2 regions of the Pseudoalteromonas sp. SWXJ133 genome follow, and region 2 is predicted to be linked to the other one. Evidence: predicted binding sites of a transcription regulator. Region 2 holds the regulator's gene; the other holds the start of a gene.

Region 1 (4,220 bases), on a different contig from region 2:
AGTACCACTTGTGTGAAGTAAGTGGTCAATAATTTATAAGGTTTGTTGTGTAATGCTGTTGATGATCGACAACTACGACTCGTTTACTTACAACTTAGTGCAATATTTTCAGCGTTTAGATCAAGACGTTTTAGTGAAACGTAATGACGAGCTAAGCATTGCACAAATAAAACAGTTGAACCCGAAACACATCGTGTTATCGCCGGGGCCATGCACGCCTAACGAAGCGGGTATTTCGTTAAATGTTGTTGAGCAACTAAAAGGGCAATATCCTATTTTAGGGATTTGCTTGGGACATCAAACTATCGCGCAAGCTTTAGGAGGAGATGTAGTTCGTGCTAAAAAAGTAATGCACGGTAAAACATCACCCATAGTTCACACTAACAAAGGTGTGTTTAAAGGTTTAGCTAACCCGTTAACAGTGTGTCGTTATCATTCTTTGGTGGTTAAAGCACAAACGCTGCCTAAAGAACTTGAAGTAACCGCATGGACTCAGACTGAGCAAGGCGAGTTTGACGAAATTATGGGGTTACTTCATAAAGAACTAGCAATCGAAGGTGTGCAGTTTCACCCCGAAGCTATTTTAACTGATCAAGGCTTAGAACTGCTTGATAACTTTTTAACTCGCTTCTAATGTTATAATACACAGAGCATTTAATACTTTATTAATGGATGTCATGACTGAACTTGTAGCCCAGCAGCGTACTGCCAAAATACTAAGCCAACGGGCTCATGACTTATTGCTTGGGCACAGCTTTGCGCATCAGCAAATTGGTTTCATCCATACATTAGATATAGATTACGGCGAACCCATGAAGCAACGCACTTTGCTTCAGGTTGAAGTGGCCGCACAGAATAAACGCCAGCAAAGCAGTACTGCACATCATAAGTACCGCGCTCAAGCGAGTGAGCAACTGCACAAAACAATTGAAACAGCTATATATAAGCAGCTTGAAGATATAGATGGCGTAATTCACAGCACTATAGGTATTGAAGATGGCATTGCCAATATACTCGATATATTAGCTGTAAAGTCAGCGTCGGTAGGGCGTTTAGAGCCACTGGTTAATGATATAAGCTGGTTGGGTAGAGAATTAGTAACGCTTGTTAATTTACCTTACTATCGTAATCAACGTAGTAAAAACACGTCTGTAAAAGTAGATAAACCATCGCTTGCCCTTCGTTATATTGGCCTTGATAACTTACAGCTAGTGATTCCTACATTTGCTGCGCGTCATTGGATGCCACATAGCACCGAACCATTTTCATTATTAAAACGCCGGCTACGCGACAGCGCAATGGCAAACGCGATTGCTGCGCAAAAAATTGCACAAATTAATAATGTGAATGACGTACATGCATTTACCCTTGGAATGCTTTTAGATGTAGGGCGAATTGCATTAGTGCGCTTGTACTTAAAAACGTTTGAGAAAGTATGGCAACGCAAAGTGCAGTTAGCCCGAAATGAAAACCAAAAAGATTTACACACCGCATTATTAGAGCTACAGCCCGACCCGCTATTTTTAACCACTCTACTTAGCAATAAGTCGATAGAAGTAAGCGCCAAAGTAATAGACAAAATGGCTTTTAAATATTTACCGTTTAAAGGTGTAATGCAGCAGCTAGTAAATGGGATAGATAAAGGCGATACATTACTGCCGTTAACAGAAGTAATGCTAAAGGCACGTTGCTACTCTCAATATCTTAATTTAAAAGAGCATCAACTTATTGAGCCTGATGAAACTCTAAGCTGGTTTTCGTACTTTAAGTTCACTAAAACGGAACTAAAAACCCTCCAATCGAGTAATTTTACCAATTTAGCTATTCAAATTGACTAAAAATCTGAATTTTTTGTTAATTTTTTTGCGACTAACCATTCATTCTCACTCTATTGTTATATTGCATATTTGCCGATTAAAGCATGCGCGCCTTGGTGCTCATGCGGTTAGTTGTTTAAAAATAAGCATAAATAGCTATGCAAATAGTTATTCACTATCTATGAAATAATATCTTTAGCCCTTTATTTTCAAGGGATACATGAAAGTTTTTAACGAGACAGATATAAGTAATTCTGAAATAATGTGCGTCTGAAAATTGAACCACAAAGCAATTTTGCGCAATTATCAGGTTACTGATCTTACCTATAAAGTTGGTTACAAATATTAACCAAACACCTATTTTGATGTTTTGTGTTGCTCACAATTAAGAGGAAATAAAATGACAGTCAATCGCGAATTATTTGATCACGTAATGGTTCCTAACTACGCACCTTCAAGCGTAATTCCTGTTCGAGGCGAAGGTTCTCGCGTATGGGATCAACAAGGTCGAGAGTTTATCGACTTTGCTGGTGGTATTGCAGTTAACTGTCTTGGCCATTGCCACCCTGCATTAGTAGGCGCATTAAAAGAGCAAGGCGAAAAAATCTGGCATCTATCAAATGTAATGACCAATGAGCCGGCACTTCGCCTAGCTAAAAAAATGGTTGATGCTACATTTGCTGAAAAAGTTTACTTTGCCAACTCAGGCGCAGAAGCAAACGAAGCCGCGCTTAAATTAGCGCGTCGTTTTGCACTTGATAAGTTTGGCGCAGAAAAATCACAAATCATCGCGTTCAACAAAGGTTTCCACGGTCGTACATTCTTTACCGTAACTGTGGGTGGCCAAGCGGCATATTCAGATGGTTTTGGTCCTAAGCCTGGCGACATTGTACATTGTGATTATAACGACCTAGCTGCTTTTGAAGCGCTTATCAGCGACAAAACATGTGCCGTAATGATGGAACCTCTACAAGGTGAAGGCGGTATTGTTTCACCCACTGACGAGTTTGCTCAAGGCGTTCGCGATTTATGTACTAAACATAACGCACTGCTTATTTTTGATGAAGTTCAAACAGGTGTTGGCCGTACTGGCGATTTATACGCATACCAAGGCTTAAACATAGTACCTGATATTTTAACTTCAGCTAAAGCACTTGGCGGCGGTTTCCCTATTGGCGCTATGATCACAACAACTGAAATTGCACAGCATCTTAAAGTAGGTACTCATGGTTCTACTTATGGCGGCAACCCGCTTGCGTGTGCTGTTGCAGAAGCTGCATTTGATACAGTAAATACCCCAGAAGTACTTGCTGGCGTAAAAGCTAAAGCAGCATTATTTAATGAACTACTTAGCGCGGTTAACGACAAATACAACGTATTTAGCGAAATCCGTGGCCAAGGTTTATTAATTGGTGCAGTAGTGAACGAGCAATATAAAGGTCGTGCAAAAGAGTTTTTAGTGGCAGGGACTGAGCAAGGCCTTATGTCATTAGTTGCGGGTGCAGACGTAATACGTTTCACTCCATCTTTAGTAATTCCTGAAGCGGACATTCGCGAAGGTATGGCACGCTTTGAAAAAGCAGTAGCAAGCGTAGTAAACGCATAAGCGACTTAAGCCAACCAATTAAGGGCAAGCACTGCTTGCCCTGCAATTCCTATTTACCGTTATTTATAAGGGAGCAAGCGGACTCATGATGATCCTTCGCCCAATCCAGCAAAATGATTATTCAGCATTACTGAAAATTGCCCACGAATCAGGGCATGGTTTTACGTCTTTGCCATTAAACGAAGAACTATTGCAAAAAAAGATCGACCATTCAGTAAGCTCTTTTGCTAAACAAACGTCACAACCTGGTGACGAAGGCTACCTGTTTGTTCTTGAAGATAGCGAAACCGGTGACGTTGTAGGAACATCTGCAATTGAAGCTGCGGTAGGGCTTGATGATGCATTTTATCATTATCACTTAAGTAAAGTGATTCACTCTTCGCGCACATTAGACGTATACAAAGCGGTTGATATTCTAACGCTATGTAACGACTACACAGGTGCTACAGAGCTTTGCACATTGTTTTTAAAAGATGGTTATCGTAAAAATTGTAACGGTAAGCTGCTTTCAAAAGCGCGCTTTATGTTTATAAAACAGCATCAAGAGCGTTTTGCGCAAACAGTAATCGCAGAAATGCGCGGTGTGTCTGACGAAAACGGCAGTAGCCCTTTTTGGCAGTGGCTTGAAGAGCACTTTTTCTCAATGGATTTTCCAACAGCCGATTACCTAACAGGAATTGGCCAAAAGGTTTTCATTGCTGAATTAATGCCAAAATACCCAATTTACGTAAACTTGCTAAGTAAAGATGCGCAAGCAGTAATAGGTAAAGTACACGACAACACTCGCCCAGCAATCG
Region 2 (4,220 bases):
CGCGTAGCTATTGCTCGTGCATTAGCTTATAAGCCTAGTTTATTGCTACTTGATGAACCTTTTTCAAATATCGACACACAAGTACGCTTTGAATTAATTGCCGATATACGTCGAATTATTAAGGCAACTCAAGTATCTGCTGTATTTGTTACACACTCAAAAGAAGAGGCGTTTGCCTTTTCAGATACACTTGCCATTATGCATCGCGGTAAAATTGAGCAACAAGGCACGCCTGAGCAGCTTTTTGCAGCGCCATGTTCAAAGGAGGTTGCAGAATTTCTGGGTCAAGGCATATACTTGAACGCAGAAGTGTTAACAGCAACTGAATACAGAACACCATTTGGTTTAGTCGAGTCCTATGTTGAAAATAAGCATAGCGTAAGCGTAGGGCTTATATATGTGCGCCCTCATCAAATAGAATTAGTGGTAGATAACCAGAGTGACAAGTTCAGCAAGCGAGCTACAATCATAAGTCGTCGCTTTATTGGTTCTGCGTATGTTTATTCGGTTGTTATTGATGAACAAGAAATTGAAGTTGCTGCACAATATGGCCAGTCATTTGAAAATGATGAGCAGGTTATAATAAAAATAAAACCTCACACGGTGAATTTTTTCGAATCGTAATTAATTTGTTATTCGCTGTGTTTTTATCTGTAAAATTAAGGAATAACAATGGCGCAAGCGCAATCAGGGATTTGTGCTGAAGCAAACTTACACGGTTTGCACTTATTTTTTAATGTGTTTGATGGTCAAGATGAATCACTTCGCGCAAAGTTAAAACAAGTAAGCGCTATTGAAGAAGAGTTTAGCGATCAATTTTCAGAATCAATGCTCTCTTGTATGGTTGCTATTGGCGCCCAGTATTGGCCGCATATTCTCCCAGAGTTCATTCCTAGTGAATTACAGAGCTTTCCTAATATAAACCACAGCGATCACCAAATGAGCGTACAACCGTGCGATTTATTTGTGCAAATTCGCTCTGACCGTGAAGACGTTAACCATTTATTTGCGCTGCAAATTTTAAAACTATTTGCCCCCGATGTTGAGCTGGTAGAGCAAATTCGTAACTTTCGCTTTTTAGATGGTCGTGATTTTAATGGTTTTATTTATGGTGGCGACACCGCGCATGGAAGAAAAAAACGCGCTACGGCTTTAATTAGTAACCCTGGTAATTTTGAAGATCAGGGGAGTTATATTCATGTACAACGTTATAAGCATGACTTAACTATGTGGCAGCACTTATCATTGAGTGAGCAAGAACAAATAATGGGGCGTACGCGCCTTGATAACACACTAATTACCCCCGCGATCGAAACCAGCCATGCTTCGCGAAGTGAGCTAAAAGACGAAGACGGGCAACCGCTACTATTAAATCAGAGCATGCCTTATGGCGATGTGTATGAGCAGGGAATGTTATCAATTACATGCGCTTGTACGGGCACCGCATTTGAAAAAGTACTTAATAGTCGTTTAGGGGAAGGAGATTGTTACGACCACTGGCTTGATTTTACTCAAGCCGATATGGGTTCTGCTTTTTTTGCACCTTCAGTCGGGTTTTTAAAACAGATTTAGTTTACTAATTTAGTTATTAAACCGTATCAAATAAAATGCGAACACGTTCAAGTGTTACGTCTATTTCAGATATTTTAGCTGGGGCGATAAAAATAGTATCGTCGCCTGCAATTGTGCCTAGTACGCCATCTGCTTTACCTAATGAATCTAATAATCGTGCTATTAATTGTGCTGCACCAGGACTGGTACGAATAATGATCATCATTTCGTTGTGCATAATGTCGATTACTAATTGGCGTAATGGGCTTTTAGCCGTAGGTACACCCATTTCAGCTGGTAAGCAGTAAACCATTTCTTGTTTGGCGTTACGTGTGCGTACAGCACCAAATTTACTTAGCATGCGCGATACTTTACTTTGGCTTATATTGTCAAAGCCTTGATCTTTTAATGCATCAACTATTTCGCCTTGAGAGCCAAAATTTTCTTCTTTTAATAGTGATTTAAATGCTTTTACCAGTGCTTCTTGTTTATCTTGTGGTTGCATAGTCTTTATTCGTTTTTGTTATTTATGCCGCAAATTCTACACAAAAATGAATAATTATGCAGCAGTTGTTTAGTTAACTTGCCAGTTTGATGCGTTAAATCACAAAAGTTTACGACTATGGTCGAAAATATACTTGAAATAGACAGGATAAATTTGTTTTTAGTCGCTAATTTCATTATCTTAAGAGCCACAAATGTTTCCTACCTCAAATTACGGAGAATTCCAATGAAAGTTGCTGTATTAGGTGCTGCAGGCGGTATCGGCCAAGCGTTGTCTTTATTATTAAAAACAGGCTTACCAGCTGGCTCTGAATTATCACTTTATGATGTTGCACCAGTAGTACCAGGTGTTGCGGTTGACCTTTCTCACATCCCAACAGATGTTAAAGTAGCAGGCTTTGGCGCAGACGAATTAAACAAAGCGCTTGAAGGCTCTGACATCGTTCTTATCCCAGCGGGTATGCCACGTAAACCAGGTATGGATCGTGCTGATTTATTTAATGTAAATGCTGGCATCATCAAAACTTTAGCAGAAGGCATTGTTGCTAGCTGTCCTAAAGCGTTAGTAGGTATTATTACTAACCCAGTAAATGGCACAGTTCCAATCGTTGCTGAAGTATTCAAAAAAGCAGGTACTTACGACGCTAAACGCGTATTCGGTATTACTACGCTTGACGTTATTCGTTCAGAAGCATTTGTTGCTGAACTTAAAGGCGTAGACGTAGCAACTGTGAAAGTACCAGTAATTGGTGGTCACTCAGGCACAACTATTCTTCCTCTACTTTCTCAAGTTGAAGGTGTTTCTTTCACTGATGAAGAAGTTGCTGCACTTACTCCACGTATCCAAAATGCGGGTACTGAAGTTGTAAATGCTAAAGCAGGCGGTGGTTCAGCTACGCTATCTATGGGTGCTGCTGCAGCTCGTTTTTGTATGTCTTTAGTTAAAGGCCTACAGGGTGAAGAAGTTGTAGATTACGCTTACGTTGCTGTTGAAAATGGCGATGCAGAGTACTTTGCACATCCAGTACGTTTAGGTAAAAACGGCGTAGAAGAAATTCTTTCTTACGGCGAACTAAGCGCATTTGAAACAAAAGCAAAAAATGACATGCTTGAAACACTGAAAAAAGACATCAAAGAAGGTGTTGATTTCATGGCGTAATAGCCAAAGTAGAATAACAAAAAAGCCTGCATTTGCAGGCTTTTTTATTGCTCAGAATTAATTTCACACTGTGTAACTAGTTAAAACTAGTGGTCGCGGTCAACCGCAATACGAGCAAGGCTTATGAGTGCTTGCTTATAGTCAGACTCAGCTAAAAAGTCTAAACACGCAATAGCTTTGTCAGCTTCAAGCTCTGCTTTTTGCATTGTAAATTCAAGCGCATTAGTTTGCTTTAGTGCCGATAGAATGTCTTCTAAATGCTCCATACCATTACTGTGCTCTATTGCATCACGAATAAGCTGCGTTTGCTGCTCGCTACCATGTTGCATAGCATAAATAAGTGGAAGCGTTGGTTTGCCTTCAGCTAAATCATCACCAATGTTTTTACCCAACTGCTCAGCATCTGCATTGTAATCGAGTACATCATCTACTAGCTGAAACGCAGTACCTAAATGCATACCATATAGGTTTAGTGCATCGAGAGTAGTTTGGTCTTGCTCAGTAATAATGGCAGCAAGGCCTGTCGCTGCTTCAAACAACTTAGCTGTTTTAGAGTAAATAACCTGCATATAACTGGCTTCGGTCGTATCTGGGTCGTTGCAGTTCATTAACTGCAATACTTCACCTTCAGCAATAATGTTTGTTGCATCGGCAAGTACTTGCATAACCTGCATTTTTCCAAGGCCAACCATAAGCTGAAATGAACGAGTGTAAATAAAGTCACCAACCAATACGCTAGCAGCATTACCAAATTCAGCATTTGCTGTAGGTGTGCCACGTCGTAAGTTTGATTCATCTACAACATCATCATGCAATAGCGTTGCTGTATGAATAAACTCAACAATTGTTGCAAGTGTTATGTGATCTTTACCCTGATAACCGAGCGCTTTGGCTGCTAAAATCGCGAGCATTGGACGAACGCGTTTGCCGCCACTGCTAACTATATATAAACCAAGCTGATTAACTAACGCCACATCTGAGCGCATTTGCGCATGTATAAGTTGAT

What was found. The regulator ArgR, encoded in region 2, controls arginine synthesis, uptake and breakdown. The targets are predictions, from matches to a motif close to ANTGAATANNTATTCANT.
Region 1: a site for ArgR is predicted at 1,965-1,982, ahead of I6F40_RS15535 (aspartate aminotransferase family protein). Genes of this name have one in related genera too.

Annotation. Positions count from the first base shown of each region.
Region 1 is NZ_JADYXJ010000023.1:73,323-77,542, forward strand. It holds gene I6F40_RS15525 (anthranilate synthase component II) at 53-634, shown strand; gene I6F40_RS15530 (HDOD domain-containing protein) at 678-1,838, shown strand; gene I6F40_RS15535 (aspartate aminotransferase family protein) at 2,218-3,423, shown strand; gene astA (arginine N-succinyltransferase) at 3,509-4,220, shown strand, end outside.
Region 2 is NZ_JADYXJ010000002.1:114,020-118,239, reverse strand. It holds gene I6F40_RS02070 (ABC transporter ATP-binding protein) at 1-624, shown strand, start outside; gene I6F40_RS02065 (Dyp-type peroxidase) at 673-1,572, shown strand; gene argR (transcriptional regulator ArgR) at 1,589-2,056, opposite strand; gene mdh (malate dehydrogenase) at 2,282-3,214, shown strand; gene ispB (octaprenyl diphosphate synthase) at 3,301-4,220, opposite strand, start outside.